4 regions of the Peribacillus sp. NPDC097224 genome follow, and region 2 is predicted to be linked to each of the others. Evidence: riboswitches for the same ligand, from Rfam matches in the RefSeq annotation. Region 2 holds a riboswitch; each other region holds the start of a gene.

Region 1 (7,488 bases), on a different contig from region 2:
CCCTCAAAAAACCCCGACCATCTCTGTTTTATACTAGAGGGTGGACCCAATGGGTTGATATTGGCACTGAAGTCCACATACGATTGTGGCATTTCGATTCCCAGTGCTTTGTAAAGATAATGCGGATTAGAGCCATGAGTTGGTAATTGCAAATAAAAGTCCTCCTAACCAAAGCATCAACAGGAATAAAAAAGAAGTCCGATGCATGATGGTAATCGTTTTTTTTATATGAATCGCTTCTAGCGGAACAATTGGAAGGCCCATTCTAGCTCGATTGGACACCACACCTTTGTACATATTCCTTCCGCCCAGTTGAACGCCCAGGATGGCTGCAACACCCGCTTCGCACCACCCACTGTTCGGACTTGGGTGCTTATGGGCATCCTTGAATAATATAGCCCACCGCCCCTTCCAGCCGTTATGGACTGACTTTGATCCAATCAGCATCAAAAAACCGGTTAAACGGCTCGGAATCCAGTTCACTAGATCGTCAAGCTTGGCAGAAGCCCATCCGAAGTCAGCATATTTATCATTTTGGTATCCGACTATGGAGTCGCATGTATTGATTGCCCTATACATCATGGCAAGTGGCGCGCCTCCGATGGCAGCCCAAAACAGGGGAGCCGTAATACCGTCACTCGTGTTTTCCGCTACCGTTTCAACGGTACCCCGAACAATTTCCGGTTCATCTAGATCTGCCGTATCACGGCCCACAATATAAGAAAGCTTCCGCCTCGCCTTGGCCATATCCCGTGTATTCAATGGTCGATAAACATCCATTCCCGCCCGTCTTAAACTCTTTTGAGCGATCGTGGTGGAAATGAGTAGCGCTTCCCAGATGATACCGGCAGCAGGATGGATTCTATACGCTAAATAGACGGTGATGCCTGTGGCCGCCAACACGAGCAGCAAGATGAGCAGTAGCATGAACAGTCCATTCCGCTTCTTTCTTGTCCCTTTGTTGAGAGCTTCATCAAGTTTATTGATAAGCGAACCTATCCATTTAACCGGGTGTGGCCAATCAGGAGGGTCGCCAATGACCAAATCTAGGATAAATGCCAATGTGATTGCATAAAGATGGTGAAAAATCATAAGCTTTCAATCCGTTTCCTACTATTTTCAATCGCTTCCACTGTACAGTCATAAACGCCACGGCTAATTAACTTCCCGAGAGGCGTGATGGTACCCGCATAACGGAGGGTGGTTCCTCTTTGTGTGGCTGCAATCAAGATGCTATCCGTCGATGTTCCAGTCGCCCATGTGTTTGTCACCTGATCTAAGACATGTAGGTCATGAAGCGCTTTAACCTTCGCCTCGGTAGCTGTCACGATACAGTGAATGAACGCTTCTTCCGCCAAATGGCCATTCACGAAAACCCAGGTATTGATCGTACCCGGCGATGAAGTCCATGAATGCCTGTCTGCCAAAGAGGCATCGATGGCATTCCCTACCCCCGCTGTTACCATGATGAATATCGAAAAATCCTCATCTCTTAGAAGTCGATATGACACTGTATCCAAAAACACGGCCGTCATCATTCCGACGGTTTCCTGCGGTTCAAATCCGTATGTCTTCAAATAGTCAGCCATTTCAGCAATATGGTCATCACAATTGTAATCGTAGTGGACATGTCGATTAACAAAGTGCTGATGCCACCCCGTTCCCGAACCAGTTACGCCGGATGACATGGTTCTAAGCGGAATGGGTGAACTTAAATGAAGGAATTCCGGAGCCTGGTTCAGATAACTTTCATTGATCTCCAAAGGGTCCAGCTCTCCTGTATGCTTCTCGGGTACAATGAACATTTGCGGCTTAGGTAAGGCAGGATGAGGATGTTTTTCGATCTTTGTCCTATATACCTCCTGAATCCGCTCCTGCTGAAGCACTTCATTCGGCACGTCAATCACTTGGACTCGCCCTTTTTCAAGCAACATCAGGCGATCGCAATATAAGCCAGCCAAGTTCAAGTCGTGAAAAATTGAAATGACCGTCAATTGTTGTTCCTTAGCCATTTTCCTCATCAAATCAAGAAGTTCTTTTTGATAAGACAGATCCAGGTGGTTCGTCGGTTCGTCGAGAAAAAGGATTTCCGGTTCTTGTGCAAGAGCTTGTGCCAACAAAACACGTTGTCTTTCCCCGCCTGACAAACATTCAAAATGCATTTCCTGAAAGACTGCCACTCCCGTTTGTATCATCACGCGTTGAACGATTTCTTCGTCTTCAGACGTCCAACTATGAAACCACCCTGTTTGATGCGCATATCGCCCAAGGGAAACGGTCTCTTTTACTGTATAGGAAAAAGCCAATGAGGAATGCTGCGGCAAAACGGCGATGACCTGTGCCAGTTGTTTGGACGAATATCCCTTCAGGTCTTTCCCCTTAATATCGATGGTTCCCACCTGATACGGCAGGATACCGCTAAGCATCCCCAATAGCGTCGTTTTCCCACTTCCATTCGGACCAAGAATACCGAATAATTCTCCTTTTTTCACATCAAATGAGACGGAGTCCAAAACCGTTTTATTATCATATCCTCCTGTTAACCCTTTAACTTCAAGCATACACTTCTACCCTTCTCTCCGTCTCTTTAATAAAATAAATGCGAATGCCGGCGCACCGATAAGCGAAGTAATAACACCTATCGGCAATTCTGTCGGTGCGATGATCGTTCGTGCCACCAGATCAGCCAATATTAAAAATCCGCTTCCCACAATCAATGATAATGGCAACAGATGCGTATGGTCTGGCCCCCAAATCCTGCGGACCAAATGGGGGATGACCAGCCCTACAAAGCCAATCGTCCCTGATACGGCTACGGCAGCCCCTGTCAGTATCGAGCCGGCGATCAGAATCAGCATCTTCCTCCGCTGAACATTCACGCCTAGGTGCCTCGCACGGTCTTCCCCAAATGTCATGGCATTCAATTCGTGGGTGTTCATCATCAAAACGAGAGAACCAAGGAGGAAAAATGGCAAAATGATCGTGACATGACTCCAACCACGCATCGAGACACTTCCCATCAGCCAGCTGATGATTTGCCTTAACTCCTCACCCGTCAATGCAATCATCAATGAGATGAAAGCACTTAAAAACGAGCTGAAAATGATACCGGTTAAAATAATCGTTTCTACCTTCATGGAACGATCCATTTTTCTTGCAAAGGTCAATACGCAAAAAATCGTCAACAATGAAAAAAGAACGCTTAATGTAGGCAGTGTATATAGGCCAAAAAACGGCAGTGACAAATTCAAAAACAACGTTAATACTGCGCCAAGCGAAGCCCCTGAGGATATTCCCAGGGTATAGGGGTCAGCTAGGGGATTCCTGAGCAATCCCTGAAATGCTGCCCCTGCTATTGCAAGGGATGCCCCAACCAAACCTGCAAGCACGACCCTCGGCAGGCGGATGTTCATCACGATATTCGTCAGTGTCCCATCCGGTTCCATGGCCAGGGGCAAATGAAGGACTTCCCTGCCAATGATTTGCAAAAGCACTGGTATAGGAACGGAAACCGATCCTAAGGAAATACCGATCAATATCGAAATAACCAAAAATGATAGGGCAAATACATAGGCCAATGCCCGTTTAGTTTTTAAATACGTTCGGATAGACTGATTTGGCAAGTTCCTCTACTCCCTCTATAAGCCTAGGACCGGAACGAGTGACAATATCTGAATGGACATCGAAAACCTCACCATTCTTAACTGCCTGAATGTCGGCCCATCCATTTCTTCCCGTTACCTCTTTGACTGGATCTCCTGTGTAATAACCATAGGTTGTAATGATGACATCCGGGTTGGCCGCTATCATCGACTCTTCATCGAGTTTTACCCAGCCATCCAATTCACCTGCGACATTATCCGCTGAAATGATGTCCAGCATTTCATCCATGAAAGTATTTTTTCCCGTTGTATAGATTTCAGGTGACGGTGAAACCTCTACAAAAACACTTTTTCTATCCTCACTCTTGATTGCCTTAGCCTTTTCTTTGATCTTTTCCAGCTTGGTCTGCATCGTCTTGACGATTTCCTTTGCCTTATCCAGTTCCCCTATTGCCGTTCCAATCATCTCGATAGACGTATACACTTCTTTAAAGCTTTTAGCATCATTCACGATTATAACTGGAATACCCGCATCCTTAAGCTGTTGGATTCCTTCTTTGGAATTATGGGCACTCTCATGAGCAAGAACGATATCAGGCTGCAAGGCTAAAATCATCTCTGTATCTATTTCCATTCCACCTATCTTCTGAATATCTTTCGTTTCTTCCGGGTAATTGTCATTTTCAGACACTCCAATCACTTTCTCACCCGAACCTAGCGCAAAGACCGCTTCTGTATTACTTGGGATTAATGAAACAATTTTTTCTGGTTTCTGCTCGATGGTGACTTTGTTACCCACTGCATCTTTTAACGAAAGCGGGAAGCCCTGGTTAACAGCTTGTTTTGTCGACTGGTTTTCTCCTGTTCTATCCTGGGAGGCATCGTTACAGCCAACCAGTATACCGACCATCAATCCCATCACAAGCATGAAACTATATATCTTCCTCATCTTAAAACCTCCATCATTTTTGAGTTCATTTCTGGACCTTCACACATGTGTTGCGAATATCAAAAGACATACAAAAAAGCATCCCCCATCAAAACGGAGGATGCATGTATGGCAACGGAACAAAAAAGGGACATAGCTCTGCCACACACCTCCCCATCCGCGTGGTTACCGGTGTACAATTTTGGCAGGTCTCCTGGCTCATGGTCATTGCTAACGGCACCTTCCCATATTATTCATACAGTGGTATACATCCGTTAACTCCCATTTACAGTGGCGCGACCGCGTTGGCATTTCACCAACTTCCCTTTCAAGTCCTTACAGACACCAAATTGTTCATATGTATATAATTTCACTGCCTTTCATTATACACCATTTAGGAAATCGTATTATATGATATTTCAGATTACTTTAAATTAAGATTTGGAACGCAAAAAGGCAACCATCACATGGCTGCCTTCTATAGCTTTAGATGTCACTATTAAAACGGCATGTACTTTGATCACGTAAAAGACCTAGATCTTTCGGCACCATCGTTTCAATCAAAAAGTCATCCTCTTCCTCATAAATGATTTTCTTCATTTCGATTCCAAAGTACTCTTTCATCCGGGCTTCCGTCATCACTTCGCGGACTTCGCCATACACCACACGCTTTTCCTTGGCAGTCATTAAAACATGGTCAGCCAAGTAGAATGCGTGGTTCGGATAATGCGTGTTTATGATACAAGAAATGTTCTTCTCTTTCGATAACCGCTTTAGTGTCTGTAAAATCACGATTTGCTTTTGAATATCAAGATGCGATTCTGGCTCATCAAGAATCAATACATCCGGGTCCGATACAAGCGTCCGGGCAATCAAGGCCAGCTGCAATTCCCCACCACTGACGGAATTACAGGACTTTTTGGCAAGGTGAGCAATGCCAACCATTTCAAGAGCAGCGATGGCAGCCTCCCGGTCCTTTGCAGAAGGCTGGGACAGCGTACTGATATAAGGCGCCCTTCCCATAATGACAAGCTCTTCCAAAGTAAATCCGAAAACCATTTTATGTGCCTGAGGAACATAACCGATTCGTTTCCAGATCGTTTTGCGTGATAGCGCAGTAAGCGGCTTTCCGTCGATGAGCGTTTGACCCTTTTTCCAATCAAGAAGGCCGGTGATACACTTCAGCATCGTGGTTTTACCGGCACCGTTCGGGCCAAGGATCGCCATGATTTCTCCGTCATTCAACGAAAAGTCAATGTCGCTCTGGTAAAGAAAAGGAGCTTTCTCTCTTTTTTTAGCATAGAAAAAATTCCCTCCCTGCACCTCGATTTTCATGACCACCCACCTCCTGTCTTTCTAAGTAGAATCGCAAAGAATGGTGCGCCGATAATGGCTGTCAATATCGATAGCGGAATTTCCGTAGCCGTTACAGAACGTGCCAGGTTATCGATCAGGAGTAAATAGGCACCACCAATCGATAGGGATACCGGTAAGACAAGTTGATTGTTGTTCCCGACGAGCATTCTTGCCACATGAGGGATAATCAATCCAACCCAGCCAATGATACCGGCTATCGCTACAGAAGAAGCCGTAATTAACGTCGCACCAAGAATGACCGTCCACTTCAATCTAGTGACCGGGATACCTAGCGATTTTGCTTCATCCTCAGGTAAGGTCAGTAAATTGATTCTCCAGCGTAGTGAATACAAAATCACGATGCCGACAAGGATGATTGGTCCACCCACATATAAATCCTTGTATGTGGCCGTTCCAAGGCTTCCCATTAACCAGTATGTGATGGCTGGCAGCTTTTCCTCAGGGTCGGCGACAAACTTAATTAACGAGATCAACGCTTGGAAAAGGGCGGAGGTGACAACCCCAGCCAAAACAAGCATGAAGACCGGTGAATCTTTTTTGCCGCTGATTATGAACGTGAAAACGATGGCGGCTAAACCACAGCCAAGTGCCAAGACTTGAGATGCAAAACCATGTCCCAATAATAAAATCCCAAGGGAAGCACCGAACCCAGCACCTGCAGACACTCCTAGGATATCGGGACTGACCAAGGGGTTGCCGAACATCCCTTGGAAAGAGGCGCCTGCAATCGATAGGCCCGCACCGATTAACAAGGCCAGTAAAATTCGTGGCAGACGTATTTGAAGGACCACTGTTTCTTCCATCTGTGTCCATGTTGGCTCGATTGGAAACACGGTTGAAAGCAATATTTTAATTTGAGTCCCTAAGTCCATTCCAAAGCGTCCGATGCTCAATGATAGGAGAACCATCGCAATGGGCAATATCCAGAAGAGGACCGTTTTCCATTTTTTCATTTTCATTCCCTACTTTACTGTTTTGCGGCTTCGGAAGATGGGTGAAGAATGTTCTCTACTTGTTCTTCCGTTACATCATAATCATAGAACTCTGAGTAGTAATCCGTGATTTCATCCTTCATATCATAATCAAATAGCTCGGGATGATTTTTCTGAGCCATCCATTTTAACATAAGAGGTGCATCACCGCTTGGTGGGAACCATCTATAGATGCCCAGCGGAATTTTATATACATTTCCTTCTTGTACAGCACTGACCTGACTCCAATCTTGTCCGTTCACTGTATTGTTCGTTAGGTCTTCAGGCTGAGTTGTCGAAAAGTTCGTAATGTAGATGATATCCGGGTTCCATTTGTAGATTTGTTCCATATTGACTTCTTTTGTTCCTGTAACTTCTTCTGCTGCTATATCATAGGCCCCTGTAGCATTTAACCATTGGTTACTAAAGAAGTTCTTCCCACCGACCATGATGCTTTTATCACTGTGCTGATAGAGGATCAATGCTCTAGGCTTGTCTTTATCTTTAATGCCATCTAATTTCTTATCCAATTCGGCTTGCACGGCTTGGCCTTTTTCCAAGAACTTGTCCGTTCTTTCGGTAGTGCCCGTAATTTCCCCAGTCAGTTCCA
Region 2 (7,488 bases):
AGAAAACTCGAATTTTCTTGGGCTTGGCCTCCCTGGCAAATGGGATGTTTACCGAACATTGAAAACCAATCCCCTGCTTCAAGCCTTTTTCCCAGAGACGGAGCGGGTCACGACACCTGAGCAAATAATCGAGCACATGGAACGCCTGGAAAAAATCATCATTAAGCCCGAGTTTGGATCAGGCGGTCTTGGCATTTACCTTCTGACGAAAACTAAGGAAGGCACAACCGTGTCCATGACCAAAAAAGGAACGAAATATGACCGCCAATTCGAATCAAAATCGCAACTGAATAAATGGCTACAGCACTTATTAACTCGCTATAGTTACCTATGTCAACCTTATTTAGAATTGAGCAACCAGAAGAACGAACCATTCGACTTACGGATTTTGCTTCAGAAAAACGAAAAAAACCAGTGGCTGGAACGGGGGCGGGGCATTCGTCTTGGGAAACAAGATCATATCACTTCCAATCTGACGACTGGCGGAGAGGCCTTATCGCTTGAAGACTTCATGAAAAAGAATCCTGATTCCATCCCGGTAACCGTCGAACAAACCATCCAGCATATCCTCCGGACTCTCCCTGTGGAGACGGAAGGCGCTTTTCAAAGGCTATTCGAACTTGGAATCGATTTAGGCATCGATAAGGCGGGGAAAATTTGGATCTTGGACATTAACTCCAAGCCCGGAAGAAAAATCATCCAAACACTCCAACCAGAGTCCATGAAAGAAATTTATCAAGCCCCGTTCAAATATTGCCAATATTTATCCGAACATCTTCTGAAAGCAGGTGAATGACCCATGCGAAAGACATACCCTGCAGAGATTGCCAACATCCCCGGCCACGTCCTTTTTTATCCGTCTGACCTTGGGGAACTGGGGGATATCGAATTAATTTATTTTGGGCAGCATTCCTGCCCTGCAGCCGTCAAGCCAAATCCAGCCATCAAGCAATCAATCGTACTCTCGAATAGTCTTGCAGATTCTTTGATGTTCAACGAGATCGATACTCCCCTTCATTTATTTATATACGGGAAGAGCCTTCATATCGGCCCGCTCATTGGAATTTTCTCATCAGGCTTCACAGGCATTTCCAATAAACCGCTTGGGGAACGTTCCGGCTTTTTTTCGAAATTACTTTCTCTCAGTCAAACAACCGGTTGTATCCCCTTTGTTTTCGGTGAGAATGTCATCAATTGGGATCAAGAAACGATTAAAGGATATGTATATGAGAAGGAAAACTGGCAGATCAACGAATTCCCTTTTCCCAACGTCGTATATGACCGGCTTCCCAACCGAATGACGGAAAACCGTGAGGGGCCAAAGGAAGTGAAGCAAAAGTTCCAAAAGGAATATAAGATTCCTTGGTACAATCCTGGTTTCTTCAATAAATGGGATGTTTACGAACGGTTGAATGCGGATGATCGGGCTTTGCCATTTTTACCGGAGACCTACCCTTTTCAATCTCTATCCGTCGTCGAGACGCTTCTGTCGCATTATCGCCAAGTCTATATCAAACCCATTCATGGTAGCCTTGGCCTCGGCATTCATCAAATTCTGTATGATAAGCATGAAAATGTCTACTATTGCCGGTATAAAAATGAGGAACAGGAAAACAAATTACAAAAGTTCTCCACACTCGAATCCATCCTCAAACATGTATTTCATAATCGACCGCTTGAGAACCTGATCGTTCAACAAGGCATCCCGTTAATCCGCTCTTCAAAGCGGCCAGTGGATTTCAGGGTCCATACGAACAAGGACAGCAATGGGGTTTGGCAAGTGACGGCCATCGCCGCAAAAGTTTCCGGGGCTGGCAGTGTGACGACCCATATTAAAAGCGGCGGGGTCATCAAGACGGTTGCCGAACTATACGGAGATGACGAAGAAGCTAAACGGATCGAGGAAAAGCTATCAGAAGCCGCTCTTATATTAAGTGAAAGCATCGAGGAGCACCTAGATGGCATCATAGGAGAAATCGGCTTCGATTTCGGATTGGATAAAAAAGGGCAAGTATGGATGTTCGAAGCTAATTCTAAACCAGGCCGTTCTATCTTTTCCCATCCAAAGTTAAAGGAATTTGAACTTTTAACCAGGAAGCTCAGCCTTGATTATGCCATTTATCTTACCGAACAGACGATTTCACAAACGATTGGTACACAGAAATGAACATTTTTTATGATGTTCCCTCTGAGAGATGGAGCCATAACGAGGAAGATATGCAGCTATATGCGGGAGCCGCGAATGAGGAAATCCCTTTTAAGCAGGACACCCAGGATCAGGCACTTTTTCCGATTACTTTATTTCCGGGAAACCGGGTGCTAGTCGTTGGTATCTTGACCTCTCTAGATCCAAAGAAGGAATCAGGTATAGGGGGGAATTTGACACTTTTTCAGAATTTATCTCAATATTTATCGAATCATGGGATATTGGCCTATGTATTCACGGTTGAATCCTTGCTTTCCAACTACATGAAAGGCTTCATCTTTTCTTCACAAACGAACACATGGAATGAGGTAAAATTACCACTGCCCGATATCGTTTATAATCGCATTCCCAAAAGGGGATTCGAAGCATCGGAAAGTTTTCAAGAACTCCTTTCCTTTTTTAAAGAACATCGCATCACTTTATTCAACCCTCATTTTTTGGATAAGTACTTGATGTACGAAGCATTGACGGAAGATGGATCTCTAGCCCGCCATCTTCCATCGACCATAGACCTATCCGACCCTACCCAACTAGCGGACTTCTTACATTTCCACAAACATATTTATTTGAAACCATGCAAAGGAAGCCAAGGTAAGGGCATCTACACCCTGCTAGAAAAACCTGATGGCACCCTCCAATTCAATAGCCTGAAACATCAGGAATTGTACCCTGATTTCTCCGCGTTTTGGGAAGCCAATAAGGCGTCGCTCAAAAAGAGGGGGTATCTGGCCCAACGAGCGGTCATTCCAAAGAAACTGAATGGACACCGATACGATTACCGTATTCTTGTTCATTATGAAAATGGGTTTTATAAAGTGACCGGCAAGGGCGTGAGGATGTCGCAAACCCAGGAAATCACAACCCATACGCCAAGGGGGGGAAAGCTTTTTCCCTATCAGCAGCTACAAACGAGGCCGTTAAACAGGAAGTTGGCGAACATTGCGCAAAGATGTGGAATCATCCTCTCCAGGAAGTTTGGCTTTCTTGGGGAATTCTCCATTGATATCGGGGAAGATACATCCGGTGCTCTATTCATTTATGAAGTCAATTCAAAACCCATGCAATTTGATGAAGAGGAAATTGAAGCGAGCCGCCTACTACATTTAAAAAACCTGTTCATTGAATTAACTTTTCCGAATCACATAAGAAAATAACCTCCATCCTGCTTTTTCCATTATAATGAAATGAGAAACAGCGATATGGAGGTTATACATATGATTACGCATTTTCAATGGAAGCCGTTGCACAAGAATTTACCTGGCTGGAAGATTTCCTTTTACTTCAATAAATTGGCCGTCCAAGCCCTCTATCATAAAGATGGGTCCATTGAGTGGTTAACCAATCCGCCTGTAGAGTCAGAGGAAGAAAAACTCAAGGGCATGATTCATGATTTAATGGTGTACCACGTGTACGACTAAATAGAATAAAGAATCCCTCTTTGGCTAACACTAATAAAAAGCCAAGGAGGGAGTTCATTTGGATAAAGAAAAGATTACATTTCTGAAGGATACCGAGTATGACGGTAAGGATTCTGTATATCTCGATATCGATCGTATCATCAATGAAGGACTTGCTGGCGGAAACGTCTATGAAGCCGCGGACACCTTGAACATTGAGGAAGCCCATGACTTTCATGATGAAACGGAACCGAACATCAATAAAGATTGAAAACAAGAGCTTCCCTTATGGGCGGCTCTTTACTTGATTTCTTGATAGCCGAATATTTCTAGATTCACTTGGCTAAAGGCTCTTTCAAGATTTGCTTCGTATTCTTTCCTATCTTCTACGTTTTTGCCATGAACCTGGATTTCCTCAATCAAGCTTGCTCGGCAATCATCTAAAGATATCATTTCTTCCACACAAAAGTTACGCATGATTTGCGCTTTTAAATAGTCCGTAAAATGCTCAACTGTACCAAACAATGATATGGCCCCCTATGATAGCTGTCCTGTCTAATTAACAGGATTCTTTTTGAATGTTGTCCAATATGGACTTGTAAAAAACAAAAAACAACTTCCCATTCAGAAGTTGTTAGAGTGCAAACGAAACATAACAAAAATGACCATGATTCCCCATTTTTCTACAAAAATAAGAAAGCATGTTCTTGCTAATTTTTCGCACTTAACACCCCCTATCCTCGTAGGTTTCTGGCGTTGTGCTAAAAACGGGCAGGTCTCCTGGCTCATGATCATCGCTTTTCGAACCTTCCCATCTTTTCTTGCAAAAAAGACAGTGGCATTCCTTCGAATCGCTCTCATTTACAGTTGCGGGACAGCGTCGGATTCTAACCGACTTCCCTTTTAAGCAGATAAGCTACATGTTCTTATCTGCACCCATTTCTAGACGAAATACTATTTTTCAGTTTAACTGTATCAAATTTTCACTAGGATTACAATGAGGCTCCCGCCTTGTTCTTCGACCCTATCCCCCATCCTCTTATTCATCATTTCTTCCTTTCCTCTGAATACAACCTACTCTCTTTCAGTATCGATGTAATGATATGCTCCGAATCCCATTCATGACCGGATATCTCGATAAGCGGATACCGATTAGGCAACACGTTTTGCTGAATTTCATGGACTTCCAATCCTTGATCATGCAAACGCAAAATTTCACCGCGCAGATTTTCCAAGTAGCTGAGCTTTCTTTCAAACATTTCCTTCCCGTTCGGGACATACCCGGCGTGGCAGCAAAAGACCTCTACAAAATCATACCGAAGCAGTTTCTTGATGGATTCCATGATGAACGGAATTGATTCCTCCCTTAAAACGAGCTTTGTTTTCGGCGTTACAAACAGGTCACCCGAAAACAGCATGCCATTACTATGATTCAGGTAAACCATATGGTCCCTCGAATGCCCTGGTGTAAAGATTGGCTCCCATGTTTGAGTGCGTGAATGGACGACCCCTCCCAATGGTTCTGCCTTGAAGGCATCCCTGTCTCCCCAAAAAACTCTGCGGTAATCGGGATATTCGGCATCCTTTGCACAAATATCGAGGGACATCGGATGAATATAGATGGGGACGTTCCTATGTTCCTGTATCCATGCGGCCCCACCCGTATGGTCTTCATGATAATGCGTCAGCGCCACCATATCATAATCAGCGGTTTCAAAGAATGGAGTAAGTTCCTTCAACAAGATTTTTGCCCCCGTATCAACTAACATGCCATCGGTTAAGAACACATTCACGCTCATGCCTGATTTGTTTCCTTCCGGTGTCCCTTTTACGCAAACCACATCGTTTATCGTTTTCATTTCCAGCATGACTTTCCACCCCAATCATTTTTTTGGAAAACCTCATCATCCTTTATTTTCTAATTCACTTACAATAAATGTATTATCTCTCCATACTTTTTACAAGTATAATATTTTTTCTAATGATGGGAGTGATCAAAGTCCATATTCTTACGCAGACAGGCCATGTAAGATCCGGGACGTTCCGTGTAACTTAGCAAATGGCCACTATAATCTGGGCAAGTAGATCATTCGATTCATAATCTTGATAAAATTCAAAAAATAATTGACATTACTGTATTTAACAAATAATATAGATTATATTAAAAAAATAATAAAATACTAAAATAGTAATTAACTTATCAAGAGTGACTGAGGGACCAGGCCCTATGACGTCCGGCAACCGCCCCAAATCGGGAATGGTGCCCCTTCCTGCAGAATGAAATACCATTCTGAAAGATAAGACGGGATATAATTTCGCTGCCTCTTTCTGAATGATAGAGGTAGCTTTTTTATGTATAAGGAGGATAGCATCATGATTGAAATTCGTTCAGTTCGAAAGGAATATATCTCGAAGAATACCCGAGTTATCGGAGTGGATAATGTATCTTTAACCATTCAAACGGGAGAGGTTTATGGGATTGTCGGGTATAGCGGCGCGGGAAAGAGTTCATTGATTCGCTGTCTGAATCTTCTTGAGCGTCCGACCAATGGTAGCATCATCATCGATGGCGTCGACTTAACAACCTTATCAAGCCAGGAGCTTCGCAAACAACGCCAGAAAATCGGCATGATATTTCAGCATTTTTCCCTAGTCAGTTCCAAAACGGTTTTTGACAATATCTCCTTCGCCTTGAAAGCCGCCCATCAACCAAAGGAGGTCATTACCAACCGCGTTCTAGAGCTTTTGGATATCGTTGGCCTTCGTGATAAAAAAGATGTTTATCCGGCTCAACTCAGTGGCGGACAAAAACAGCGGGTCGGCATTGCACGGGCCTTAGCGAATGACCCTACCGTCCTATTATGTGATGAAGCGACATCAGCCCTTGATCCAACCACAACGAAGTCGATCTTACAGTTGTTGAAAAAGATCAATAAAGAACTGGGCATCACCATCGTGTTGATCACCCATGAAATGGAAGTGGTCAAGGAACTGTGCCATCGTGTCTCCGTCATGCAAGATGGACGAATTATCGAAGATGGCCCTGTTTATGAAATATTTTCACAACCCAAACAAGAACTGACTAAGCAGTTCATCAGCAGCGTATTGGATTTTGAACTTCCTCCCCACCTTATTAGGGAAAACAAAGGAACGATTATCAAAATACAATTTGAAGGGCAAACCGCTGGTGAATCGATACTCTCGGATACTCTACAAAACTATTCTGTCAGAGGGAATATCCTGCACGGGAAAATTGAATATATCCAGGATGTCCCTCTAGGAATCTTGATCATCGAATTGATTGGTGAGCCTGAAGAAGTGCAAGTAGCCCTTGAATACATAAGAAGCCGGACCCAATCCGTGGAGGTGTTAAATCATGTCACTGCTTGATTCCATCATCAATATTTTGCCTGACCTTAATAAAGCCTTTCTGGAAACGATTTATATGGTCGGAATTTCCCTTGCGGTTGCCCTCCTGATTGGACTGCCTCTAGGAGTGTTGCTGTTTACGACGACCAGAAATTTGTTCTTTGAACATATCACGTTGAATCGGTCCCTCGGTTTCGTGGTCAATCTAGTCCGCTCGATTCCGTTTATCATTCTTTTAGTCGCTTTGCTTCCTTTAACCGAATTCCTTACCGGGTCAACAATTGGACCGCTAGCGGCTTCCGTTTCCCTATCAGTCTCCGCCATACCTTTTTTCGCTAGGATCGTAGAATCTGCATTGAGGGAAATAGATAAGGGAGTGATTGAAGCCGCGATTGCCGTGGGCGCTTCCCCATGGATGATCATCAAGGATGTGCTTCTTCCTGAAGCAAGGCCTGGAATCATCCAAGGCGTGACATTAACGACAATATCACTCATCGGCTTCTCGGCTATGGCAGG
Region 3 (7,488 bases), on a different contig from region 2:
TTATACATAGAGCATTAGACAATCAGGACTTTCAGGAAAAGGATAGCTTCGAAGTTTATCAGAGCTTATTAAAACTAATGGGCGAAGGTGCAAACTACAAAGAAAAGTATCAGTTTTTCGAAGCATTCGACCCTTCCATTGAAACGGCGGTAACAGAGATGCCAGGTGGAATCACCATCGACGGCAGTGGTGAATTGGGAATCGACGTGAATATTGCAATTTTGCTTGACGCAAGTGGGAGCATGAACCAAAAAGTAGGCGGGAAAACAAAAATGGAGCTGGCGAAAAAAGCGATTAATGAATTTGTAGCTTCCCTTCCGGAAGAGGCAAATGTCATGCTCCGTGTCTATGGGCATAAAGGAAGCAACGATGATAAAGATAAGAAGATATCCTGTGATAGTACGGAAGTGGTTTATGATTTGGCCCCATATAATAAAGGGGACTTCAGGAAAGCTTTAGATAAATTTAAACCGACAGGATGGACACCGATTGCCAAGACCATTTCGGAAACAAAGAAAGATTTTGAAAAAGCGGGTTCAGAAGGTCAAAATATCATTTATGTCGTCAGCGATGGAATCGAAACCTGCGACGGTGATCCAGTGAAAGCAGCTAAAGACTTGCATGATTCCAATATTGAACCAGTGATTAACATCATAGGGTTCGATATGGATAGTGAGGGGCAAAAACAATTACGTGAAGTTGCTGAAGCTGGCGGAGGGAAATTCGAAATGGTCAATAATGCCGATGATTTCAATAAGATGTGGGATGAAGAGCGTAGAGATCTGTGGAACCAATGGTGGAATTGGGGCAATGAAAATTGGAGTACCGTTCGGGATGAACAAAATAAGAAGACATCGTCTTTACTTGATGAAAAAAACAGTTTTTCTAGGCTTTCCTCTGATGAAAGCAATCGCATGTATGAGGCTACGAGTTATTTAAAGGATAAGAAACAAATAAATTATGAGACTTGGGAGGAAGCTCGCAGTTTAGTCAAACAACGCCGTGAAATAATAAAAGAGTATTATGACGAAAAATATGAAGAATTGAACACGACAGTGAAAAATGAAGGGGAGGGTTTAAAAGAATCAATTAAAAAGAAAGAAGAAGAAATGAAAGAGAAATATAAAGATTAATAATCAAAGGGGCTGTCTAATAGCCCTCTTTCAAGAGGATTCATGCACAAAATAAAAGGCAGAAATGTTGTTATATCAACGTTTCCGCCTTTTATTATATATACGATTTCGGCGTAATTACCCCTTTTGAGTGTGTCTTTATTTGAATAATTGCGGATATATGGTCTTTGCAGTTAGTTCTACGGCTTCTCCGATACGCGGTCCGGGACGTGACATGACGTCTTCGCTAAGCTGATATACTTGGTCTTCCTTCACGGCGCTGACATCTTTCCAACCTTTACGGGATTTGATTTCATCCACAGCATTGTCCACATAGCCTACGGTTGTGATGATGGCATCCGGGTTGCGCTTGACGACTTCTTCATCTGCTATTTTCGCCCAGCCCTTTTGGTCGGCAAAGATATTTTCGATACCGGCAGACGCCAAGATCTCTTGCTGGAAGGTTTCAGCTCCCGCTGTATAGATTTCCGGAGAAGGGCTGATTTCGAAATATGTTTTTTCTTTAGAATCGACACTCGCCACTTTTTCTTCAACATCTTTGATTTGTTTTTTTATGTTTTTGACTAGGTCATCCCCTTGGTCCGTTACGCCCATGACTTTGGCAATTTGATCAATATCGCTATATACATCATCAAAGGTCACGGCTGATTTAATAATGAAAATGGGAATTCCCGCATCTTCAAGCGGCTTTAATGCTGCTTCATCGCCAATTGTGTAGGCAATGATGGCATCCGGTTTCAAAGAGATGATTTTTTCGGAATTGATCGTCATCGAATCAGAGACACGCTCGACATCTTTAGCTTCCTCAGGATAGTTATCGAAATCTGTCGCTCCAATCACCTTATTCCCTACACCAAGGGCATATAAAATCTCCGTATTACTGGGTTGAAGTGAAACGACCGTTTCCGGAACCTTATCAAATGTGATTTCTTTTCCACTATCATCGGTGACGGTATAGGATTTGACTTCTTCAGTTGTTGCAGGATCTTTTTTCTCTATCGATTTCTGATCATCATTCAAGGCACATCCTGTAAGGAAAAGGGCGACCATCAGAAGGGCAATCCAACTGGATCTTACTGTTCTTATCATGTTTTATTCCTCCGTTTTCTTTTTCATTGTTTTGGTTGGATAGGATTTGCTGATAAAGGGAATCTCTTCGACACCCAGTTGTTTATTGACATAGACAGCCATCACGAATAGAACATTGGCAAGCAAATGAGCATAATCAAAAAGAATCGCGGGCACATCTTTTTCCGTACTGACTTTATGCAAGGCACGGACGGATTTCTTGGCTTCACTACGGCAAGTATGCAAAATACAGGCTGCCGTCGATCCTTGGGGTAGCACAAATGTTTCGATGCGTTCTTTCACTTCAGCGACATAATAGTCATAGATTTCACTTAGGCGGTTTAGACCGTCTTCGGTTATGGCCAATTTCCCCCGGGCAGAACCATTTAAATGATAAGCCATCGGCAACAGTTCCATTAAATCCCTGTAGACTTCAGGAATCTCTTTCGTGAACGACGCTGCCAGTCCCATTTGAGTCGTCAATGAATCGGTGCGAATTTCATAATCAACGGTTGAAACTGATTCGCGCATGAATGGGTAGCATAAAAAGCGGGCATCCTTCTTTTCCATAATTTTTCCTCCTTTTTAATAATGTGAATGACCTTCGTATTGCTTTTCGGCGCAAAAGAAAAAGCCGACCAAAGGTATTGGTCGGCAAACAAACATCTATGTATCTCGAACGAAAAAAAAGATGGAAGATTGCCGTACAATCCTCCTAACTTCCGAAGAGCAAAATACGATAAAAAAAAGGCAGGTCTCCTGGCTCGTGCATCATTTTACTCTAAGAACCTTCCCATTTGGATTGAATGAATGGTATCGTGCGTGCGGATTCATTCACAAACAGTGGCATATTTCTTATTTCATTAGCACTTACAGTTGCGGAAACAGCTTCGGTTTTACACCGAATTCCCTATTAAGCTGACAAGTCAGCACCTATTTTCTGCAAGGTTTATATTCACTTAGTACCAGTCTATCATAATTAATTACTTAAATAGTGAAAAGATTTCAAGAAATCTCTTTTATAGGGGTATTATTCTAGTAAACTCACTTTGTAAGGATAAATTGGAGGTTAATGTAAAATGGATGTCGAATAAATAAGGGTTAAGCATGAGTGATTTACATAATCATGGGAGGTAGAGAATGGTTTATAAACAAGTGAATCAGAAACTGGATATGATTTTGGAAAACATTGAAAAGGTCATTATTGGAAAAAGAGATATAGCAGAACTAAGTCTTGTGGCGCTCCTTTCTGGTGGACATGTCTTATTGGAAGATGTCCCGGGCGTGGGGAAGACCGTCTTGGTCAGGGCGCTAGCGAAATCCATCGGGGCGGATTTCAAACGGATTCAATTCACGCCTGACTTGCTACCGTCCGATGTAACGGGGGTATCGATTTTCAATCCGAAGGAACAAGAGTTCATCTTTAGACCGGGGCCAATCATGGGCCATATCATTTTGGCCGATGAAATCAATCGGACATCACCGAAAACGCAATCCGCCCTACTTGAAGGAATGGAAGAGGCAAGCGTGACGGTGGATGGTGTGACAAGGAAACTGGAACAACCGTTTTTCGTCATGGCCACTCAAAATCCAATTGATTACGAAGGCACATACCCACTTCCAGAAGCACAGCTAGATCGTTTTTTATTGAAAATGAAGATGGGGTATCCGGAAGTGGCAGAAGAGATAGAAGTGTTGCATCGGGCCCAATATACGGCTCCGATTGAAGAATTGGAATCCGTGATTTCGTTAGAGGAACTGATAGATTTGCAGATAGAGGCAAAGGCCGTGATCGTGGATGATACGATAAAGACGTATATCGTCGAGTTAGCTAATCAATCACGTAAGCATGAAAGTGTATATCTTGGGGTGAGCCCACGTGGATCGATTGCCCTAATGAAGGCAGCCCAAGCCTATGCGCTCCTAAAGGGAAGGGATTACGTTTTACCTGATGATGTGCAGCATTTGGTACCGTTCGTTTTTACCCATCGGCTAATCCTTAATCCGGAAGCGAATTACTCGGGGGTGAATGCTGACATGGTGATACATGAGGTAGTGGCTACGACGCAGGTACCCGTGAAGAGGGCCGTGACCTAATGCGGAATGTGCTTACCATACTGAAGAAAAACAGGAATGTCTGTGGGATCATAGTGCTCATGCTCATTTCCTTTTGTTTTGCGATGTTTCAAGGCGGGTTTATCAGTTGGTTCATTTTCTATACCTTTTTGCCGTTCGGTGCGTACTCTATGATTCTGCTGTTTTATCCACTTCAGGCTTTTGAAGTGGAGAGAAGAATTAGTAAACACGAATGCCAGGCCGGAGAGTCGGTAGATATGACATTGGTATTCTCCCGGAAAAACAGACTGCCTCTTTTATATATGGTGGTAGAAGAGGATTTGCCGATGGAACTGGAAAAGAAAACATTGGTTTTTCCAGGATTTAAACAATCCTTCCAATTGACATATACCCTGGAGAATCTGCCAAGAGGAGAACATGTCATCCAATCGGTTCGCTTCAAAATAGGGGACTTCTTTGGACTCTATGAAAAAGAAGCGACAGTGCATGCCCCTTTGAAACTCACCGTTTTCCCGGCTTATCAGGAGTTGAATTATAAACAGTTGGAGCATGTCTTCGATCAAGGACAAGTTGGTACGACGAAAAAAATACAGCGGGAACATTCGGTCGTGTCCGGAATCAGGGAGTATCAGCCGGGTGATCAATTATCCTGGATAAATTGGAAGGCAACGGCCCGAACAAGTGAAATCATGACGAAGGAATTTGAAGTGCAGAAAAACCGTGATGTATTTATTATGCTTGATGAGTACGCCTCTCCCTTCTTCGAAGAAGCTATCGTACTTGCGGCCTCTTTGGTGCATGCCTTGATAAAGAAGGGTATGGATGTTGGGTTAACCAGTACGGGATCAATGGAGGCCGTACCGGCTAAAGGAGGCAGTAAACAGAGGAGAAGACTCTTTTACCGTCTTGCAAAATCAAGGGCCACACATACAAACGTCTGGAATGGAAAGAAGAACAAGGGAGTTGTACCATCAAACGCTTCTGTAATATTCATTGTGTCCGAATTAACGATGGAAAAGATAGAAGGTTGGAATGCATTTACCGGGAATAAAGCGATGACGGTATTTTGCGTGAAAAGTCAGGGAGACTTCACGGGTGAGGAAATACGTGCGAAGTCGGTGGCGTTGGCTCGTGGAATAAAGTTGGTCTTCTTTGAACAGGGTCACCTTCAAAATGAACGAACCGAGGTGAAGGCAAATGAACGCTGATTCTACCAAATCGGAAAGGTGGATGCATGTTTTCTTATATATATTTGGTCTTCTATTGATTACCGAATGGTTACGACCCGTAGAGAAGCTTACGGATACAGGAAATATCTTGATTTTCATTATCTTTGTGTTATTTTCCTTGCTCCTACACTATTTTGGTATCCACTGGTTTGTGCGTTTCATCCTCGTAAGTGCCTTTATATTAATTGCGGTCCATTTCTTGTATTCGTCAGATCCTTTCCTGACCTTCAAATGGCTTACTGGTGATTTGCTGGATATAACGGCTAACGTTTCGAATATGTATGAGGGGAAGTGGGAGCTGCTTTCCAACCCCTTTAGAACGCTGTTGTTTTTCGTGCTTCTTTGGCTTGTGACATACTTGATTCATTACTGGGTGACGGTGAGACGAAACATATTTTTACTTTATATATTAACGATCATTTTCCTATCGATTCTCGATACATTCACACCATATGATGGGGATATGGCCATGATCAGGATCATCATCATCGGGTTTTCGATGCTTGGTGTGTTGGCCATGCTACGCTTGTCCATACAAGAGAGATTGGTGTTTTCAGGAGGTTCATTCAGTAAATGGGCCATCATGCTAGCGGGGATGCTGTTAGTAAGCGTCCTCGTTGGTTTCACTGCTCCGAAGTTCGCGTCACAATGGCCGGACCCTGTACCGTTCATTGTTTCTTATTCCGATAAGGTGACAGGAAGTGATGAAAGCTCCGTTGAAAAACGGGTGGGGTATGACGAAGATGATTCATCACTTGGTGGGTCGATAGAGCCGGACAATACGGTCATTTTTTATAATACGACCAATACCGGACACTATTGGAAAGTCGAGAACAAAGATATCTATACCGGAAAAGGGTGGGTTTCCGTTGAGGGAATGGAAGACTATATCAGTTTCTCTAATGGTCAGGATTTGAAGGATATAAAAGAATTTGAGATTCCTGAAGTGTTGAAAACGGAAGACATGAATACAAGGGTAACCATGATGGAAAGTTACTCTCACCTTCTTCATCCCCAATCAGGGTACCTGAAGAAGGTAGAGGCTGAGAATGGAGATTGGTTTAAATATTATACAAATATGGACAAGTACATTTCGGTAGACGAAGGCAGTAAGCCTCTTACCACGAAAGAATATGAACTGGTTTATGAAATGCCTAGCTATGATCTGGCTGACTTACGGAAAGTTACGGAACAGGATGAAACGATGGATGTCCTCATGGAAAGCAATACACAGCTTCCGGAGGGATTGCCAACCCGTATCTATGAACTGGCCAACGAACTTACGGTGAATGAGGATAATTGGTACGATAAGGCAAAGGCGATAGAAAATCACTTCGACGGTCCTGAATTCAGCTATTCTAAAGAAGACATTCCGTATCCAGGCGATAATCAGGATTATGTGGATCAATTCTTGTTCGAGACCCAAATTGGGTATTGCGATAATTATTCAACGGCGATGGTCATTTTATTACGTGCCGCCAACATTCCGGCAAGATGGGTAAAGGGATATACGGAAGGGGAGAAATCAATTTATAAAGGTGAATCCGCCTATAAAGTGACGAATAATAATGCCCATTCATGGGTGGAGGTTTATTTTTCAGGATTGGGATGGGTACCATTTGAGCCTACGAAGGGATTCAATGGGCAAATGGATTTTTACAATTCGGATTTGAATTCGGAAAATACGGAGGAAACCGAGCAGGAAGACAAAAAACTAGTGGAGCAAGATGAGACACAGACTAGAGAGCGCCCGGATACACCCGAAAATGAACCTGGATCAACTAAGAAAAGTGTCCTTTTAAGCCAAAATACTTTAATAATGTGGAGTGCCGGTATTATTTTATGCATAGCTTTACTTCTTGTCGTAGGGTATTTGTATAGAAGGAAATGGCTCCCTTTTGTACAAATCCTGCGGTTAAAAAAGAAAACCGGTCCATACTTTGTACAGGCGTACCAATTATTATTGAAACAGTTGGTCCGGG
Region 4 (7,488 bases), on a different contig from region 2:
ATTGCAATGAAACGCTGACCCTTGATAAAAAGCTGGAAGGCGAAGAGTTCGACGAAAAATATAATCGCAAAAGCCTGAATGACTGAATGGAATGGATTTTAGTTACAGTGCTTTTGCAACAAAAAAAGTTCCAACCAAGTGGCGGAACTTTTTTTAATGCGCTTCTTTCTTTGCACAATCCGTGCATTCCCCATAGATTTCCATCCGATGGTGACTTACGTTGAATCCGGTGACCTGTGCTGCAAAGTGCTCGACCTCATCCAATGCAGGATAATCGAAGTCGACGATTTTACCACAGCTTTCGCAGATAACATGATAATGATTCGTTGTTACGAAATCAAATCTAGCTGACGAATCGCCATAGGTAAGCTCTTTGACCAATCCCACTTCACGAAACACACGCAGGTTGTTATAAACCGTAGCCACACTCATATTCGGAAACTTGCCTTCTAACGCTTTATAAATATCATCAGCAGTAGGATGCGACATGGAGTCTATCAAATACTCAAGAATTGCATGGCGTTGAGGAGTTATTCTTACACCGGTATCTTTAAGGGAATCCAACGCTTCTTTCAACTGAACTTCAGACACCGTCATCCACCTCTTTTTCTAATTAAGTATGAATTATTACATTGTAATGTTTATAAATAGTGTACTCCCCATAAGCAAGCTTTGTCAATATATCTACACCCTTAGTTTATTCCTCATTCATTTAATTATTTCCTGTTTTTCTAGTTGGTCCTAGTATCCCTTTTTAGGGTCGATGATATTAATGAAATCCTTTCCGTCTTTTAGGTAGACTTTCATGTTTTCTTCAAAGATTGCAAAGGTCCTTGGTAAATATTCGCCGCTTTTGCTTGATAGGTGCGGGGTTACCGTGACCTGCTCCATTTTCCAGAATGGGTGGCCCTTCACTAGCGGTTCAGGTTCGAATACATCCAGTATCACATGAGCGAGTTCATGCTCCTGCATGGCCTCTATGAGCACGTCTTCCTTGAACAGATCTCCCCGTCCTATATTCACGAAGACGGCTGTACGTTTCATTGCTTTAAAATGTTCTTTCTTTAACAAATCCTTCGTTTCATCCGTACTAGGCAAGACGCTTACGATATAATCCGCTTTGGGCAATGCTTTCTCAAGCTCCGTAAGGGCGTATAGATGATCGATGTGTTCGACGGCTTTCCCACTACGATTCACTCCGAGGGTCGTCATTCTAAAAGCCTTGGCAAGACGTGCCACTTCCCCTCCAATTGCCCCCGTTCCTAGGATCAGCATCGTTTTTCCATTCAACTCGCCTACTTCTATCTTCCGGTCCCAGATTTCTCCCGCTTCATTCTCAATTAGTTGTTTTAATTTCTTTTCATACTGTAAAAGCATGCCGATTGTATATTCAGCCATCGGGATTTTATGGATGCCCCTAGCGTTGGTCACCATGATTCCGCGTTTCTCAATGGCGGCAAAAGGCATTAACTCCAATCCGGCACTCATGACCATGATCCATTTCACGTTCACTGCCTCTTCAATGATTTCATCGGTTAAATCTTCTCCATATGTAATAAGAACTTCGGCTTCTTGGAGCTTTTCATTCGCCCAAGTTTCTTGATACATGAATGTCAAATCGGGAAATGCTTGTGCCATCTTCTTTTGAATGTCTTCATTCGGAATGATTGTTGAAAATACTAACATGATTATCTCTCCTTTTCTTTACATAAAAAAACACGGGCACTGAATGTCCCGCGCAACTTTCTATGAGGAGGTATTCCCTTACTAAATCATATTCAGGGGTCCTCTATTTGAGTTGGACAAACGCCTCTCCCTATTAAAAAGGGCTTTATTTTAATTGATTTGGATTCAATTCGCATAATTCCCGTGGCACGAATAAACCGTCCTTACGAACCAGTATATCATCAAAGTAGATCGCTCCGCCGCCATATTCGGGTCGCTGGATCAAGACCATGTCCCAATGAGACGATGATTGATTTCCATTATCGGCCTCTTGGTAAGCTTGACCAGTGGCAAGATGGAGGCTGCCGCTAATCTTCTCATCGAATAGGATATCACCCATCGGTTCCATGATATACGGATTGATTCCCAGGGCGAATTCCCCGATGTACCGGGACCCTTCATCCATATCGAGCAAACGATTCATTTGGTCCGACTGATTGGAAGAAGCTTTCATGATTTTTCCCTTTTTAAATGTAAGGGTTATCCCATCAAATACCTCTCCTTGATAGGCGGAAGCAGTATTGAAGGAAATCGTGCCATTGACACTGTCTTTTACCGGTGCCGTGAACACTTCACCATCTGGAAGATTGTTTTTACCAGCGCAAATGACAGCGGGGATATTTTTAATGGAAAAAGCCAAGTCAGTCCCCGGCGATATGATCCGAACTTGATCCGTTTGATCCATCCAATCCTTTAGAGGCTTCATGGACTTTTCCATTTTGTGATAATCAAGTGTGCACACGTTTAACAAGAAATCTTCATACTGCTCAAAGCTCATGCCGGAATTTTTTGCAGAACCAATGGTCGGATAATTCAGTAACACCCAGCGCCGGTTATTGACGAAGAACATGGTGGACGTTTTCATGGCATCCTCCTGAAGGCGATATCTCTCATGAGGGACACTCACTCCTCGCCCTTCGTTTCCATCGCCCGATATGATGATGACTGCATCCACATCTTCGTATTTCTTATAATTCCATTTTGATAAGGTATCGAGCTGTTCCTTAACATTCCCTTTTAGCAGATGACTGGTAATTTCGTCATCTTCAAGTTCCGCATAAGGATAGGCCCCCATTCTATAGGCTTCGTCAATCAGTTCCTTCAATAGGGCCTTTGCTGCAACAGGCCCACGGATCAAGACCCGCTCTTTCGCCTGCAGCCTCAGTGAATGATGAATCAGCTGCTTGGCAAGCTTGATAAGTCGCTCATCCTTCATTAGCCTGTACCTTATTTTTCTAGGTCACGAAGAGTTTCCAACGCTTCTTCGACGTGGCCCTTTACTTTGACTTTACGCCATTCTTTAACGATCGTTCCTTCCTTATCAATCAGGAAAGTCGAACGCTCAATGCCCATGTATTCCTTACCGAAGTTCTTTTTCAATTTCCATACGCCATATAATTCAGCGGCTTCTTGCTTTTCATCAGCAAGCAACAGGAAAGGCAACCCATGTTTTTCAATGAATTTTTCATGACGTGTTACCGGGTCCGGGCTAATGCCTATGATGACAGCATCAAGCTCTTCGAATTGTTCATTAGCATCACGGAAATCACAAGCCTCCGTCGTGCAACCGGGTGTCATGTCTTTTGGGTAAAAATATAATACAACGTGTTTACCCTTGAATCCTGATAGGGTAACTTGTTCTCCGTTGTTTGCTGGTAATTGAAAGTCTGGTGCTTTTTCTCCAATTTCGACCGTCATTCTAAACCCTCCATTTCTTTCATCATGGTAAGCGTACCCAATAATTGAAAGAAACACAACTTTCATTTCTTGTTCTTTCTTTCCTTCTGTTCAAAATCGATGACAGCCCTGATCACAAATGCCGCAGGAAGCGTATAGCCAATGAAAGCTTGGATTGTCGCGATCATCCGGCCAATTCCGATTGGGGAGATATCCCCGTATCCGACGGAGAACATCGTCATCGCACTAAAATAAAATGAAGTCTTCAGCTGCTCGGAAAAGGTCCCATCCAAGCGATTGCCCATATCAAGAATCACCGAATGATTCTGAAGCTCGTATAATAAATAAATCAGTGCAAAACCGACTAATAATGTCGCATATAAATTGCCGAGCCACAGCATATCTTCAAGAGAAAACTTCTTTGCCTCCGACTCAGAAAGAAATAAGGTCCGAATGCTCATCACCATGCAAAAGATAATCCCCACAATCAAAATATAAAAGGTCATCCCCCACGCCTCATTTCAAAAACAACCCACTTCCCTTATACATACTCTTTTGCGAGTCAATATATGCTCGTTTTAGGGGTCAGACCCTATTTCCCAGCTGCTGCACCATCAAGAGAACGTAGATACAGCATGGGATCTCGTGCCACATGGTGGGGGTCAGACCCCATTTCCCGACTTTTTCCTTGTTGACCCATTTGGTCGGGATATGCTAAGATGGGTTAAGTTTTTATAATATTTTGTAAATTTTAGTGTCCGTGTTTATGCGGACGGAGTTTTTTATGAATTTCATATGTGGAGATAGGTTCCTAAGCTTTTAGGATTAAAAGGGAAGTCCGGTGTAATTCCGGCACGGTCCCGCCACTGTAATGGGAATGTATAGCGCTTTTGTTTGATGCCACTGGTCCTTTTGGATTGGGAAGGCTTTTAGTGCTAAGTAAGAGTTCCCTGAGTCAGGAGACCTGCCTATTTCGACAACACTGTTTTAACCTACGGGAGATAGGGAGGTGTTAGGGACCTTATAATGATAAGGGGTATTTTCGTGCCCCTTTATTTTAAGCATTTCTAACTTTCTCTTTTGACGGTTAGGGATGCTTTTTTGTTGTTATTTCATTAAAAGGAGATGGATGTGTTGAAAAGTAGTAATATAGGGTACCCACGAATCGGTGAGGATCGTGAATGGAAACGTACATTAGAGGCCTATTGGGCTGGAACATTAAATGAAACGGAATTCATGGCGCAATTGGAAGCGATCCGTTTAGGCAATTTGCAAAAACAAAGAGATCAAGGCATCGATATCATCCCGGTTAACGACTTTACGTTATATGATCAAATGCTCGATATGTCCGTCATGTTCGGCCTGGTGCCAGAACGCTATTCGGCTTATAAGGGTGGCACGGTCCCCCTTTCCGTTTATTATTCAATGGCCCGTGGGAACAAGGATGAAGTCGCTTCCGAAATGACGAAATGGTTCAATACAAATTATCACTATATCGTTCCAGAGCTAAAAGAGTCCCAGCTTACGTTGACAGAAAACAAGCCGCTTGCCGCTTACCGCGAAGCCAAGGAAAAACTAGGAATCGATACGAAACCAGTTATAGTCGGACCTTACACATTCATTTCTTTGTCAAAGGGCTATGAAAAAAGTGATCTTCCGGCCATCATCCTGAGCCTGTTGCCTTTATACACAAAAATTTTGCGAGAGCTGGAACAAGAAGGCGTGAAGTGGGTGCAGATCGATGAACCTTCCCTTGTTTCTTCCCTTTCCAAAGACGAGATGAAAACTGTTACATACCTGTATGAAAAATTGAACGAAGCTGTCCCCAACCTGAACATCATGCTGCAAACATACTTTGATGCTGTAGAGCACTACCAAGAAGTGATCGACTTGCCCGTTCAAGGAATTGGCCTTGATTTGGTCCATGACAAAGGAAAAAATCTCAGCAATCTTCAAACAGTCGGCTTCCCGCAAGATAAAATACTTGGGGCAGGTGTGATTGATGGGAAAAACATTTGGCTTTCTGACTTGACGAAAAAAATCAAGTTGGTCGAGTCCATTACGAAACACGTAGCCGAAGATCGAATTTGGCTTCAACCTTCCTGCTCCCTGCTACATGTTCCAGTGACGGTTCGAAACGAGACAGAACTAGCTAGCGAAGTGAAAGAAGCCCTTGCCTTTGCTGATGAGAAACTAGAAGAAATCACACTTTTGGTCAGAGGAAACAACGAAGGTCCAGAATCAATCGAAGAAAAGGTGACGGCAAACAAAGCTGCATGGCAGACCTTAAATAATTCAAAGGCCAGAAACCATAAAGACGTTCAATCCGCTGTCGAACAGGCGAAGCAGCAATCCCATGGCCGTACCCTGCCATTTAAACAGCGCTATCAAAAACAACAGGCGTATTTCAACCTGCCCTTCCTTCCAACCACGACAATTGGAAGCTTTCCGCAGACCGCGGAAGTTAAACAGGCCCGCGGGAAATTCAAACGCGGTGAATGGACGGCTGATCAATATGAAGCATTCGTGAACGAGGAGATTGGCAGATGGATTGATATCCAGGAAGAAATCGGATTGGACGTCCTTGTGCACGGGGAGTTTGAACGAACCGATATGGTCGAGTTTTTCGGCCATAAATTGGGCGGCTTCGTCTTCCTTGAAAAAGGCTGGGTTCAATCATACGGCTCCCGCTGTGTCAAACCTCCCGTTATCTATGGAGATGTCCATTTCATCGATCCGATGACGGTCAAAGAAAGTGTGTATGCACAAGCCTTGACGAAAAAAACGGTGAAGGGAATGCTGACCGGTCCTGTTACGATTCTGAACTGGTCGTTCGTCCGTGACGATATTTCACGGGAAAATATCTGCTATCAATTGGCATTGGCCTTGAAACAAGAAGTAGAGGCACTGGAATCAGCAGGGATCAAAATGATCCAAGTCGATGAACCAGCCCTGCGTGAAGGCCTTCCATTGAAAAAAAGCGACCGTGATGAGTACTTAAACTGGGCGGTCCATTCATTCCTGATTTCCACTTCGAGCGTCGAAGACACAACACAAATTCACACCCATATGTGCTATTGTGATTTCAATAGCTTCATGGATGTCATCTCTTCCCTGGACGCTGATGTGATTTCCATTGAAACGTCCCGCAGCCACGGCGAGCTCGCTTCCGCATTCGAGGAGAAAACATATGAAAAAGGAATCGGCCTTGGTGTGTATGATATTCATAGCCCTCGCGTTCCTGCAGTGGAAGAAATGGTCGATATGATCGAACGTGGCATCAAGGTACTGGATAAAGACCAATTTTGGATCAACCCTGACTGTGGCCTGAAAACAAGGGGCGTTCCAGAAACCGTCGCTTCACTGAAAAATATGGTCGAAGCCGCAACGGTTGTCCGGAATAAGCTATTGGTCCAACAGGAAAATGACTGATTTAACAACAGGCATTCCCGTTCAACAGTCACGGACGTTTTTAACGGACCTCGTTTTTCCACCTGATACGAACCATCACAATACCATCTTTGGTGGAAAAGTGATGGCGTATGTGGATAAAATCGCCTGCATTGCAGCGATGCGCCACTGCCGGAAACCGGTCGTAACCGCTTCAAGCGACTCCTTTGACTTCCTGGCCCCCATTAAGACCGGGGATGCTATCAATTTGGAAGCCTATGTCACCTGTGCCCATCGAACGTCAATGGAGGTATTCGTAAAAGTAGAACGGGAGAACCTGTTGACTGGCGAAAAGCAACTCACCGCCCGCGCTTTTTTAACGATGCTTGCGATAGACGAAGATGGAAAGCCTATACCGGTTCCACAGGTCCAACCGGAAACGGAAGAAGAAAAGCGGCAGTACGTCCAAGCACAAGCTAGATATCTTGAGAGAAAAAACAAACGCATATAAGCAAAAAATCCCTTCAACAAAATTGTTGAAGGGATTTTTTTTAGTTTCCTGCTCCGCGGTACCTTTTCACACCCTGATTCCAAATGAAGATTGAGATCATGAAAAAGACGACCCCTATAACAGGTGTGGCGAATGCATACGCGTACCACTCTTCTTTTCTAAGAAAATAGGAAGCGGGATACACA

The links. Region 2 has a riboswitch for cobalamin ahead of ACIQXR_RS07780 (hypothetical protein). Riboswitches for the same ligand answer to the same signal wherever they lie in the genome.
Region 1: it holds a riboswitch for cobalamin, as region 2 does, so the genes downstream of both, ACIQXR_RS06070 (helical backbone metal receptor) here and ACIQXR_RS07780 (hypothetical protein) in region 2, are expected to answer to the same signal.
Region 3: it holds a riboswitch for cobalamin, as region 2 does, so the genes downstream of both, ACIQXR_RS18930 (hypothetical protein) here and ACIQXR_RS07780 (hypothetical protein) in region 2, are expected to answer to the same signal.
Region 4: it holds a riboswitch for cobalamin, as region 2 does, so the genes downstream of both, metE (5-methyltetrahydropteroyltriglutamate--homocysteine S-methyltransferase) here and ACIQXR_RS07780 (hypothetical protein) in region 2, are expected to answer to the same signal.

What each region holds. Positions count from the first base shown of each region.
Region 1 covers NZ_JBIWDK010000002.1:532,215-539,702, forward strand. The annotation lists gene cobD (threonine-phosphate decarboxylase CobD) at 1-152, opposite strand, end outside; gene cbiB (adenosylcobinamide-phosphate synthase CbiB) at 127-1,092, opposite strand; gene ACIQXR_RS06060 (heme ABC transporter ATP-binding protein) at 1,089-2,561, opposite strand; gene ACIQXR_RS06065 (FecCD family ABC transporter permease) at 2,568-3,623, opposite strand; gene ACIQXR_RS06070 (helical backbone metal receptor) at 3,586-4,551, opposite strand; cobalamin riboswitch at 4,718-4,895, opposite strand; gene ACIQXR_RS06075 (ABC transporter ATP-binding protein) at 5,017-5,865, opposite strand; gene ACIQXR_RS06080 (FecCD family ABC transporter permease) at 5,862-6,860, opposite strand; gene ACIQXR_RS06085 (ABC transporter substrate-binding protein) at 6,875-7,488, opposite strand, start outside.
Region 2 covers NZ_JBIWDK010000003.1:223,334-230,821, reverse strand. The annotation lists gene ACIQXR_RS07805 (YheC/YheD family endospore coat-associated protein) at 1-796, shown strand, start outside; gene ACIQXR_RS07800 (YheC/YheD family endospore coat-associated protein) at 800-2,167, shown strand; gene ACIQXR_RS07795 (YheC/YheD family endospore coat-associated protein) at 2,218-3,360, shown strand; gene ACIQXR_RS07790 (YheE family protein) at 3,421-3,624, shown strand; gene ACIQXR_RS07785 (hypothetical protein) at 3,683-3,874, shown strand; gene ACIQXR_RS07780 (hypothetical protein) at 3,904-4,128, opposite strand; cobalamin riboswitch at 4,357-4,558, opposite strand; gene ACIQXR_RS07775 (MBL fold metallo-hydrolase) at 4,650-5,471, opposite strand; SAM riboswitch class I at 5,798-5,907, shown strand; gene ACIQXR_RS07770 (methionine ABC transporter ATP-binding protein) at 5,977-6,993, shown strand; gene ACIQXR_RS07765 (methionine ABC transporter permease) at 6,980-7,488, shown strand, end outside.
Region 3 covers NZ_JBIWDK010000014.1:7,429-14,916, reverse strand. The annotation lists gene ACIQXR_RS18940 (VWA domain-containing protein) at 1-1,133, shown strand, start outside; gene ACIQXR_RS18935 (ABC transporter substrate-binding protein) at 1,272-2,222, opposite strand; gene ACIQXR_RS18930 (hypothetical protein) at 2,226-2,771, opposite strand; cobalamin riboswitch at 2,934-3,153, opposite strand; gene ACIQXR_RS18925 (AAA family ATPase) at 3,342-4,298, shown strand; gene ACIQXR_RS18920 (DUF58 domain-containing protein) at 4,298-5,485, shown strand; gene ACIQXR_RS18915 (transglutaminaseTgpA domain-containing protein) at 5,475-7,488, shown strand, end outside.
Region 4 covers NZ_JBIWDK010000004.1:1,703-9,190, forward strand. The annotation lists gene ACIQXR_RS09465 (YgzB family protein) at 1-86, shown strand, start outside; gene perR (peroxide-responsive transcriptional repressor PerR) at 154-597, opposite strand; gene ACIQXR_RS09475 (D-2-hydroxyacid dehydrogenase) at 742-1,686, opposite strand; gene ACIQXR_RS09480 (aminopeptidase) at 1,832-2,941, opposite strand; gene bcp (thioredoxin-dependent thiol peroxidase) at 2,953-3,423, opposite strand; gene ACIQXR_RS09490 (potassium channel family protein) at 3,486-3,908, opposite strand; cobalamin riboswitch at 4,191-4,388, shown strand; gene metE (5-methyltetrahydropteroyltriglutamate--homocysteine S-methyltransferase) at 4,528-6,834, shown strand; gene ACIQXR_RS09500 (acyl-CoA thioesterase) at 6,827-7,303, shown strand; gene ACIQXR_RS09505 (ABC transporter permease) at 7,344-7,488, opposite strand, start outside.